Regions from separate parts of the Bacillus sp. EB106-06-01-XG163 genome, predicted to be linked through region 2. Evidence: a T-box and tRNA genes for the amino acid it is inferred to sense, from the RefSeq annotation. Region 2 holds a T-box; the other holds one or more tRNA genes.
The links. The T-box of region 2 lies ahead of tyrS (tyrosine--tRNA ligase). A T-box ahead of a tRNA ligase gene usually reads a tRNA of that ligase, here a tRNA-Tyr.

Region 1 (4,378 bases), on a different contig from region 2:
GGCTTCGACGACGCCTATTACCCCGTCAAGCCGTTTCAGCGCTTCAATATCCGTTTTGTCCCGATCTAAAGGTGTAATCCTCAGGCGTGTCATACAGTGGGTAAAGCCTGAAATATTCGATGAACCGCCGCAATTGTCCAGGATGTCTTTGGCCAGTGACTGATAAAATGCCTCTTTGCTCATGGAGATCCTCCTTTTTCCGTGCGATTTTTCCCGGGGAGCTGTGCCTGAAACGCGTCCTAAAAGCGCCTGCGCCGATCATGAAAACGGCGCGGGCTCATAAAAGCACATTATTTTTCACCAAAGAACGATCAGCGTTCTTTTTCTTTTGAAACGTGCTGTTCAATGGCTTTGTCAATGAAGCCGTCTGCTTCTTTGAGCAGTGCCTTCGCGTGTGTTTCGTCTGAATTCGTCTTCAGCATGACGATTGCCGTTTTGACATGGCTGCCTGCGGCCTCAAGCGTTTCTTTTGCCTTGTCGTACGGAACGCCCGTGATGCTTTGGATAATGCCGATTGCGCGTTCTTTCAATTTTTCGTTGCTGACATGAACGTCCACCATTAAATTTTCGTACACTTTGCCGCTTTTGATCATCAAGGCCGTGGAAATCATGTTCAGAATCATTTTATGTGCCGTCGCCGCTTTCATTCGTGTTGACCCTGTAATCACTTCGGGGCCGACGACGACTTCAATGCTGTGATCGGCATAAGTGCTGATCAATGAGTGTTTATTGCATGTGAGCGCGACGGTTTTGGCGCCGATTGTTTTTGCGTATTTCAGCGCACCGGCCGCATACGGCGTGCGCCCGCTTGCCGCGATGGCGATCACGGTGTCTTCTGCGGTAAGCCCGATCGTTTTGAGATCGAGAGCGCCGGTTTCCTCGCTGTCTTCTATACCTTCAGCCGCTTGCAAAAAGGCGTCTGCTCCTCCGGCCATCAGACCGATGACGGTGTCGGGACTTACGCTGTATGTAGGCGGGCATTCAACCGCATCCAGTACACCGAGTCTGCCGCTTGTGCCCGCTCCCGCATAAATCAGCCTGCCGTTTCGCCGTAATGATTGATGGGCGAATTGAACGGCAATCTGAATATCGGGCAGCACCTGCTGAACGGCTTCAGCCACTTTGAAATCCTCTTCGTTAATGATGCGGAGAATTTCCATCGTGTCTGCTTGATGGATTGAAGCGGTCTGCGGATTTCTGGTTTCTGTGGTCAATCTGTGAATGTTAAGCCGGTCTGTCATGATTGTACCCTCCCAAGTCGTTAATACTTGAAGTATATGGGCTTCTGAATAGATGTTTCAAGAAAAATCGGCAGGGATGAGATGAATAATCAAGCGCTTTCACAAAAAATGATGCAGAATGTGCTGTTCACCGATCGGGCCGATCCTGCGACGACCTTTATCAATAAAACCGGAAGACCGGTACAGGTTCTTTGCACGATGATTGCGATGGTTTACAGCAAGCACGATTTCATCACACCAAGGAAAGTAATTTGCGACAAAAGCGGGGAGCTGCAGCATCGCTTGTTTGGCATAACCTTTTCCCTGATGCGGCGCATGTAAGGACAGCGCACTCAGCAAAATGGCAGACACATTGTTCGAATACGGGGCAATGGTTTCTTTTGAGGTATGTAAAATAAAGAAACCGACGGGGCGGTCTTCTTTTAAAATGACTGTCGGGTAGCGATCCCGGATGACAAGAGCCTGCGGCAGTACATCTATCGGCAGAGCTGTGAACTTTTTATCTTCTTCACTCAGCACAAACCCGTTCAGCCCGTCTGCATGCTCCGGTTTATAAAAGGACAGGGCTACATCCATGATATCTACTCTCCTTTTTTATAATTGATCCAATTCATCTTCTGATAGAACACGGCAGCCTGCCCGTTTTAAAAGAGCGGAAGTGATGCCGTCTCCGATTATTTTTTTCCCCGAAAAAGTGCCGTCATAGATGAAGCTGCTGCCGCAGGACGGGCTGTTTTCTTTAAGGATGACCGTGGCGGCGCCTATTTCTTTTGCGTATGCTAATGTTTTTTCCGCGCCGTCCATATATAAAGCCGTAACGTCTTCGCCTGATGCCGTTACGATTCTTGCCGTTCCGTTCAGCACGTCTTCGCCCGTGCCGCCGATGATTTCCGCCGGTTCGCGGGGAGTGGTGAAGCCGCCCAAAAGTTCGGGGCAGACCATAACAGCTTTCTTTTCTTCTACGAGTCTGCGGATTTTTTCCGAAGCGGCGTGAGAGCCGTTATACCTGCATTCGATACCGCCGAGACAAGAGCTGACTAAGATCATCTGTGTCCATTCCCTTCAATATTTTGATACTTTCATCATAAATGAAATAAGAGAGGAGGGATGAGTTTTTCAGTTAAAAAACGGGTAAAAAAGTTTGAAAATAAAAAAAATAATTTTCCTCTTTACAAATGGGGTACAACCTGTATATAATAACTTTTGTCAGCTCGACGCGGACACAACGGCCCGTTGGTCAAGCGGTTAAGACACCGCCCTTTCACGGCGGTAACACGGGTTCGAATCCCGTACGGGTCATATGGAGGATTAGCTCAGCTGGGAGAGCATCTGCCTTACAAGCAGAGGGTCGGCGGTTCGAGCCCGTCATCCTCCACCATATTTGCCGGCCTAGCTCAATTGGTAGAGCAACTGACTTGTAATCAGTAGGTTGGGGGTTCAAGTCCTCTGGCCGGCACTGTTTTTCAAAAAAATACGGAGGGGTAGCGAAGTGGCTAAACGCGGCGGACTGTAAATCCGCTCCCTCAGGGTTCGGCAGTTCGAATCTGCCCCCCTCCACCATTTTTGGGCTATAGCCAAGCGGTAAGGCAACGGACTTTGACTCCGTCATGCGTTGGTTCGAATCCAGCTAGCCCAGTCTCAGACACCTTTTGCATAAAGGTGTCTTTTTTTTATCAGCATTTTGTTTCGATTTCTGATTGTTCATCAGATATACTATTTTTAAGCTGCTGTTAAGGCAGTATATTCTGTATTTTCCATCTACACCCTGCCTGAAATTTGGTAAAATAAATGTAATAAAAAAAATGAAACCTTTTAAAACAATCAACGTATAGATACAGACCGGTGAAGGGCAGAGGTAAGATAAAACATGGAAAACCTGATTAAAAAAAGAATCAAGCAAGTCAAAAAAGGCGATCAAAATGCGTTTGCAGAAATCGTTGACCTTTATAAAGATAAGATTTACCAGCTTTGCTACCGCATGCTCGGCAATGTTCACGAAGCGGAAGATATTGCGCAGGAAGCTTTTATCAGAGCGTATGTCAATATCGACAGTTTCGATATCAACAGAAAGTTTTCGACGTGGCTTTACAGAATTGCGACCAACCTGACCATTGACCGCATCCGCAAGAAAAAGCCTGATTACTATCTGGACGCAGAAGTAGCGGGAGCAGAAGGGCTGACGATGTATTCGCAGATCGCCGCGGACGGGGTTCTCCCTGAAGACGCCGTATTGTCATTGGAGCTGTCGGACACAATTCAGAAAAAGATTTTAAAGCTGCCTGACAAGTACAGAACGGTTATTGTATTAAAGTATATTGACGAACTCTCTTTAATTGAAATCGGGGAGATTCTGAATATCCCTGTCGGCACCGTCAAGACAAGGATACACAGAGGCAGAGAGGCTCTTAGAAAACAATTAAGGGATCTTTAAGTGGGGTGATGAAATGAGCTGTCCTGAACAGATTGTGCAGCTTATGCATAAGCATCTTGATGGAGATATCCTTCCTGAAGATGAAAACGTATTAAAACAACATTTGCAGTCATGCGGGAATTGCAAACGGCATTTTCATGAAATGGAGAAATCCGTAGCACTCGTCCGAAGCACATCGCATGTCACGGCCCCTGCTGATTTTACTGCCAAAGTTATGGCGAATCTTCCAAAAGAGAAAAAACGCGCTTCTGTAAAACGATGGATCAAAACTCATCCGATGATTGCAGCCGCAGCAGTTTTTGTGATTTTAATGGGCGGCGGTTTTTTCAACAGCTGGCATAATGACCACAATTTCAGTGTGTCCAAACAGCCGAACCTTGTCGTGCAGAATCACACGGTCACCGTCCCTGAAGGCGAGACCGTAAAGGGCGATGTCACAGTAAAAAACGGCAAGCTGTTCATTGAAGGAAAAGTCGACGGCAATGTGACCGTCGTCAACGGAGAAAAATACATGGCCTCAGCCGGACAAGTCACCGGGCAGATTGAAGAGATTAACCAATTGTTTGACTGGGTCTGGTACGAACTGAAATCGGCGGGCCAGGGCGTCGTGAGCGCTTTGGACCCGAGTGAAGATGAGTAAAGCGTATAATCGCTTTACTCTTTTTTTGTGCATCGCCGCTCTGGCTCATTTCACTTGAGAAATCAA
Region 2 (4,378 bases):
TGTACTGAGACGGTATGGAAACGTGGAAAAAGGGGACCGCGTTTTTATTTTCATGCCGCGTTCGCCGGAGCTTTACTTTATCATGCTCGGCGCAATTAAAATCGGTGCGATCGCCGGTCCTTTATTTGAAGCGTTTATGGAAGGCGCCGTCAAAGACCGCCTCTTGAACAGCCAGGCAAAGGTTGTCGTGACAACACCTGAACTGGCCGAACGGATTCCGGCGGACAGCCTGCCCGACCTCGAGCATATTTTCATTGTCGGCGGCAGCAAAGAAACGGGAGATAAAATCATTCATTATGATAAAGCGGCTGAGGGAGAAAGCACGAGACTTGATATTGAATGGATGGACAGAAGAGACGGCTACCTGCTTCACTACACATCAGGATCTACCGGAACGCCTAAAGGTGTGCTCCACGTTCATGAAGCCATGATTCAGCAATACCAGACCGGCAAGTGGGTGCTTGATCTTAAAGAAGACGATATTTACTGGTGCACTGCGGACCCGGGCTGGGTGACCGGGACGGTGTACGGGATATTTGCGCCGTGGCTGAACGGAGCGGCGAATGTGATCGTCGGCGGCAGATTCAGTCCGGAAAACTGGTACGGCACGATTGAGAAGCTCGGTGTCAGCGTCTGGTACAGCGCTCCGACGGCTTTCAGAATGCTTATGGGCGCCGGAGATGAAATGGCATCCAGATTTGACCTTACTTCACTTCGTCACGTCCTGAGTGTCGGAGAACCTTTGAACCCCGAGGTCATCAAGTGGGGACATAAAGTATTCGGCAAGCGCATCCACGACACGTGGTGGATGACAGAAACGGGCGGACAGCTCATCTGCAATTATCCTTGCATGGAGATCAAGCCGGGTTCAATGGGGAAACCGATTCCGGGAGTGGAAGCGGCGATCGTTGACAATCAGGGAAATGAGCTTCCGCCGTACCGAATGGGAAATCTCGCCATTAAAAAGGGCTGGCCGTCGATGATGGATTCCATTTGGAACAACAAAGAGAAATATGATTCTTATTTCATGCCGGGCGGCTGGTATGTTTCCGGAGATTCTGCTTATATGGATGAAGACGGTTATTTCTGGTTCCAAGGCAGAGTCGATGATGTCATCATGACATCCGGCGAGCGCGTCGGCCCGTTTGAAGTCGAAAGCAAACTTGTTGAACATCCGGCGATTGCCGAAGCCGGCGTCATCGGAAAGCCGGACCCTGTCCGGGGAGAAATTATTAAAGCGTTTATCGCGCTCAGAGAAGGGCATGAGCCATCCGATCAGCTGAAGGAGGACATTCGCCTCTTTGTAAAACAGGGGCTTGCCGCGCATGCCGCACCGCGGGAAATTGAATTCAAAGATAAACTTCCGAAAACACGGAGCGGAAAAATCATGAGACGTGTGCTGAAGGCGTGGGAGCTGAACCTGCCGGCAGGCGACCTGTCCACAATGGAAGATTAAAGACGGCGTTGACATCGTATCTTATTTATGTTAAAAATGAGTAAGCTTCATACGAAAAGGTTTTGATTGAGACAAGTAGGGTATCTGATTGTTCAAGAGAGCTGATGGCCGGTGAAAATCAGCACATAAGATATGCCGAATACACTCATGAACCGCTTTTGCGAACAAAGCCATTCCAAGGCTTTCAGTAGTGAAAGAACGGACACGGTCCGTTATCAAAAAGAGTGATAAAAGCTTTTTTATGCTTTTATTAGTAGGGTGGTACCGCGATTATATCGTCCCTTCGTTTTAAACGAAGGGGCGTTTTTTATTTTCATAAACAAAGGAGCAGACAAAATGACTAACTTATTAGAGGATTTATCATTCCGCGGCTTAATCCAGCAAATGACGGATGAAGAAGGACTGAATAAACAGCTGAACGAAGAAAAAATCCGTTTATACTCAGGGTTTGACCCGACGGCTGACAGCCTGCACATCGGACACCTTCTGCCGATATTGACACTGCGCCGTTTCCAGCTTGCAGGCCACCATCCGATTGCGCTTGTAGGCGGCGCGACGGGACTGATCGGCGATCCGAGCGGCAAAAAAGCGGAGCGTACGTTAAATACTCAGGATATCGTTGTCGAATGGTCGCAAAAAATTAAAAATCAGCTTTCCCGATTTTTAGATTTCGAGGCCGGAGAAAACCCCGCTGTCATAGCGAACAACTTTGACTGGATCGGAAAGCTGAGCATCATTGAATTTCTCCGCGACGTCGGAAAGAACTTCGGAATTAACTACATGCTTGCGAAAGATACTGTAAGCTCAAGAATTGAAACCGGAATTTCTTACACGGAATTCAGCTACATGATCCTGCAATCCTACGATTTTCTGAATCTGTACAGAGAAAAGAACTGCAAACTCCAAATCGGAGGCAGTGACCAGTGGGGCAACATCACGGCCGGTCTTGAACTGATCAGAAAATCAGAAGAAGAAGGAGCGAAAGCTTTCGGTCTTACCATTCCGCTCGTCACAAAAGCTGACGGCACGAAATTCGGCAAAACGGAAGGCGGCGCCATTTGGCTTGATAAAGAAAAAACATCGCCGTACGAATTCTACCAGTTCTGGATCAATACAGATGACCGCGACGTCGTCAAATACTTAAAATACTTTACTTTCTTATCAAAAGAGGAAATTGAAGGTTATGCTGAAAAAACGGAGACGGCTCCTGAGAAAAGAGAAGCGCAGAAACGTCTCGCTGAAGAGGTGACTGTTCTTGTACACGGCCGCGAAGCGCTTGAGCAGGCCGTTCATATCTCCCAGGCGCTGTTCAGCGGCAATATTAAAGAGCTTTCCGCTCAAGACGTCAAGGTAGGATTTAAAGATGTACCTTCGTTTGAAAAAGACCGCTCTGAAGAACTGTCTTTAGTAGACGTGCTTGTGGAATCTAAATTGTCGCCTTCAAAACGGCAGGCCCGCGAAGACATTCAAAACGGAGCTGTTTACATTAACGGCGAGCGCCAGACGGACATCGGGCATCTTCTGACTGCGGAAGACCGCATTGAAGATCAATTTACCGTACTGCGCCGCGGAAAGAAAAAATACTTCCTGATCACGTACTGAAAATAAAAAGCAGTCCGGCCGCTCAATGCGGCAGGCTGCTTTTTTATGTTTTGTGAATACTGCACGGGGAAATGAGTACAGTACATAGTATAAGCAAAACAGGGAAGGGGTGCTGCGCCGTGAATTTCATGTTTACCATCGCAAAAGAAAGATTGCAGCGGGATCATTGGGAACAGCAGCAAAGCATAAACGCCGAAGCCAAAGCCGAGGAATCAGAGACGGAAGAAGAAAATCCGACATCATAAAGGGAAAGCCCCCATTCTGCGGAATGGAGGCTTTTGATTGTCACCATATCAGCCTGACGGCGGCCATCAGCACGACTCCTGTGATGACCGTGATGGATAAGCTTTTTGTCCGCATCGCGCAAAGCAATGTCGGGATGAGAACGATCATTGCTTTCCAATCAAAGGTCAAAGCGCTGTTTGTTTTCACAATCATGCTTTCCGTTACCAGAGCCGTCAAAATGCAAAGCGGAATAAAGGAGAGCCATTTTAAAGCCAACTCAGGCATCTGAATGTTCCGGACAAATATAAACGGAACAATGCGCGGCACAAGTGTAACAATCATGCAGCCGAGTATAATCCAGATCATTTGTGTGCTGATGCTCATTTGTCCGTCACCACCCCGATCGTTGCCACAATCACGGTTGAGACGATGACCGCGATGTGTGACGGGACGAAATACGATAACAAGACCATAAAAATGATCATATAGAGAATTAAGGAGAGGCTGTGCTTCAGCTTTTCCGAAGCGGACGATTGCAATTGCAGCACAAGCAGCGCCGCAAACATAGCGGGCAAAGCAAAGTCCAGGCCGAGCGCGTAAGGATCAGATATCCATTGTCCGAGAAGCCCGCCCATCACGCAGGAAATAACCCAGCACATGTAAGCGGTTATATTGAGGCCGTTCATCCACTTATCGTATAACCTGCCGTTCTGAGCCGCTTTGTTCACCGCTACTCCGAAAGATTCGTCAGTAAGCAAAGCCCCGAAGCCGATATTTTTCGCCAAAGAGTATTTCGTGAAATACGGCGCGATGGTCAGGCTCAGCAGAAGGTGCCGCAGATTGACGATAAACGTCGTTAAAATAATGGCGGAAATCGGACTCCCGGAAACAAGGAGCGAGCAAATAATAAATTGGGCGGCGCCGGCATAGACACACAAAGATAACAAACAAATTTCAAGAATGCTTAGATGAGAGGCAACGCCAACGATGCCGAAAGCAAAACCGATGCTCATATAGCCCAGCAGCGTAGGCACACAATCCCGCACCCCCTGTAAAAACGTATCGTTCATTTCCCGGGAAACGGCGGTTTTTTGC

Region 1: it encodes a tRNA-Tyr, which carries the amino acid that the T-box ahead of tyrS (tyrosine--tRNA ligase) is inferred to sense. The anticodon was not compared.

What each region holds. Positions count from the first base shown of each region.
Region 1 is NZ_JBYTDS010000008.1:184,503-188,880, reverse strand. It holds gene AC3WTF_RS12015 (PTS transporter subunit EIIC) at 1-183, opposite strand, end outside; gene murQ (N-acetylmuramic acid 6-phosphate etherase) at 312-1,241, opposite strand; gene AC3WTF_RS12005 (GNAT family N-acetyltransferase) at 1,341-1,817, opposite strand; gene AC3WTF_RS12000 (2-thiouracil desulfurase family protein) at 1,836-2,288, opposite strand; tRNA gene AC3WTF_RS11995 (tRNA-Glu) at 2,469-2,540, shown strand; tRNA gene AC3WTF_RS11990 (tRNA-Val) at 2,544-2,619, shown strand; tRNA gene AC3WTF_RS11985 (tRNA-Thr) at 2,625-2,697, shown strand; tRNA gene AC3WTF_RS11980 (tRNA-Tyr) at 2,717-2,801, shown strand; tRNA gene AC3WTF_RS11975 (tRNA-Gln) at 2,806-2,877, shown strand; gene sigW (RNA polymerase sigma factor SigW) at 3,109-3,672, shown strand; gene rsiW (anti-sigma-W factor RsiW) at 3,686-4,312, shown strand.
Region 2 is NZ_JBYTDS010000003.1:47,631-52,008, forward strand. It holds gene acsA (acetate--CoA ligase) at 1-1,456, shown strand, start outside; T-box leader at 1,510-1,742, shown strand; gene tyrS (tyrosine--tRNA ligase) at 1,793-3,058, shown strand; gene sr7p (small protein SR7P) at 3,178-3,303, shown strand; gene AC3WTF_RS04250 (AzlD domain-containing protein) at 3,344-3,667, opposite strand; gene AC3WTF_RS04255 (AzlC family ABC transporter permease) at 3,664-4,378, opposite strand, start outside.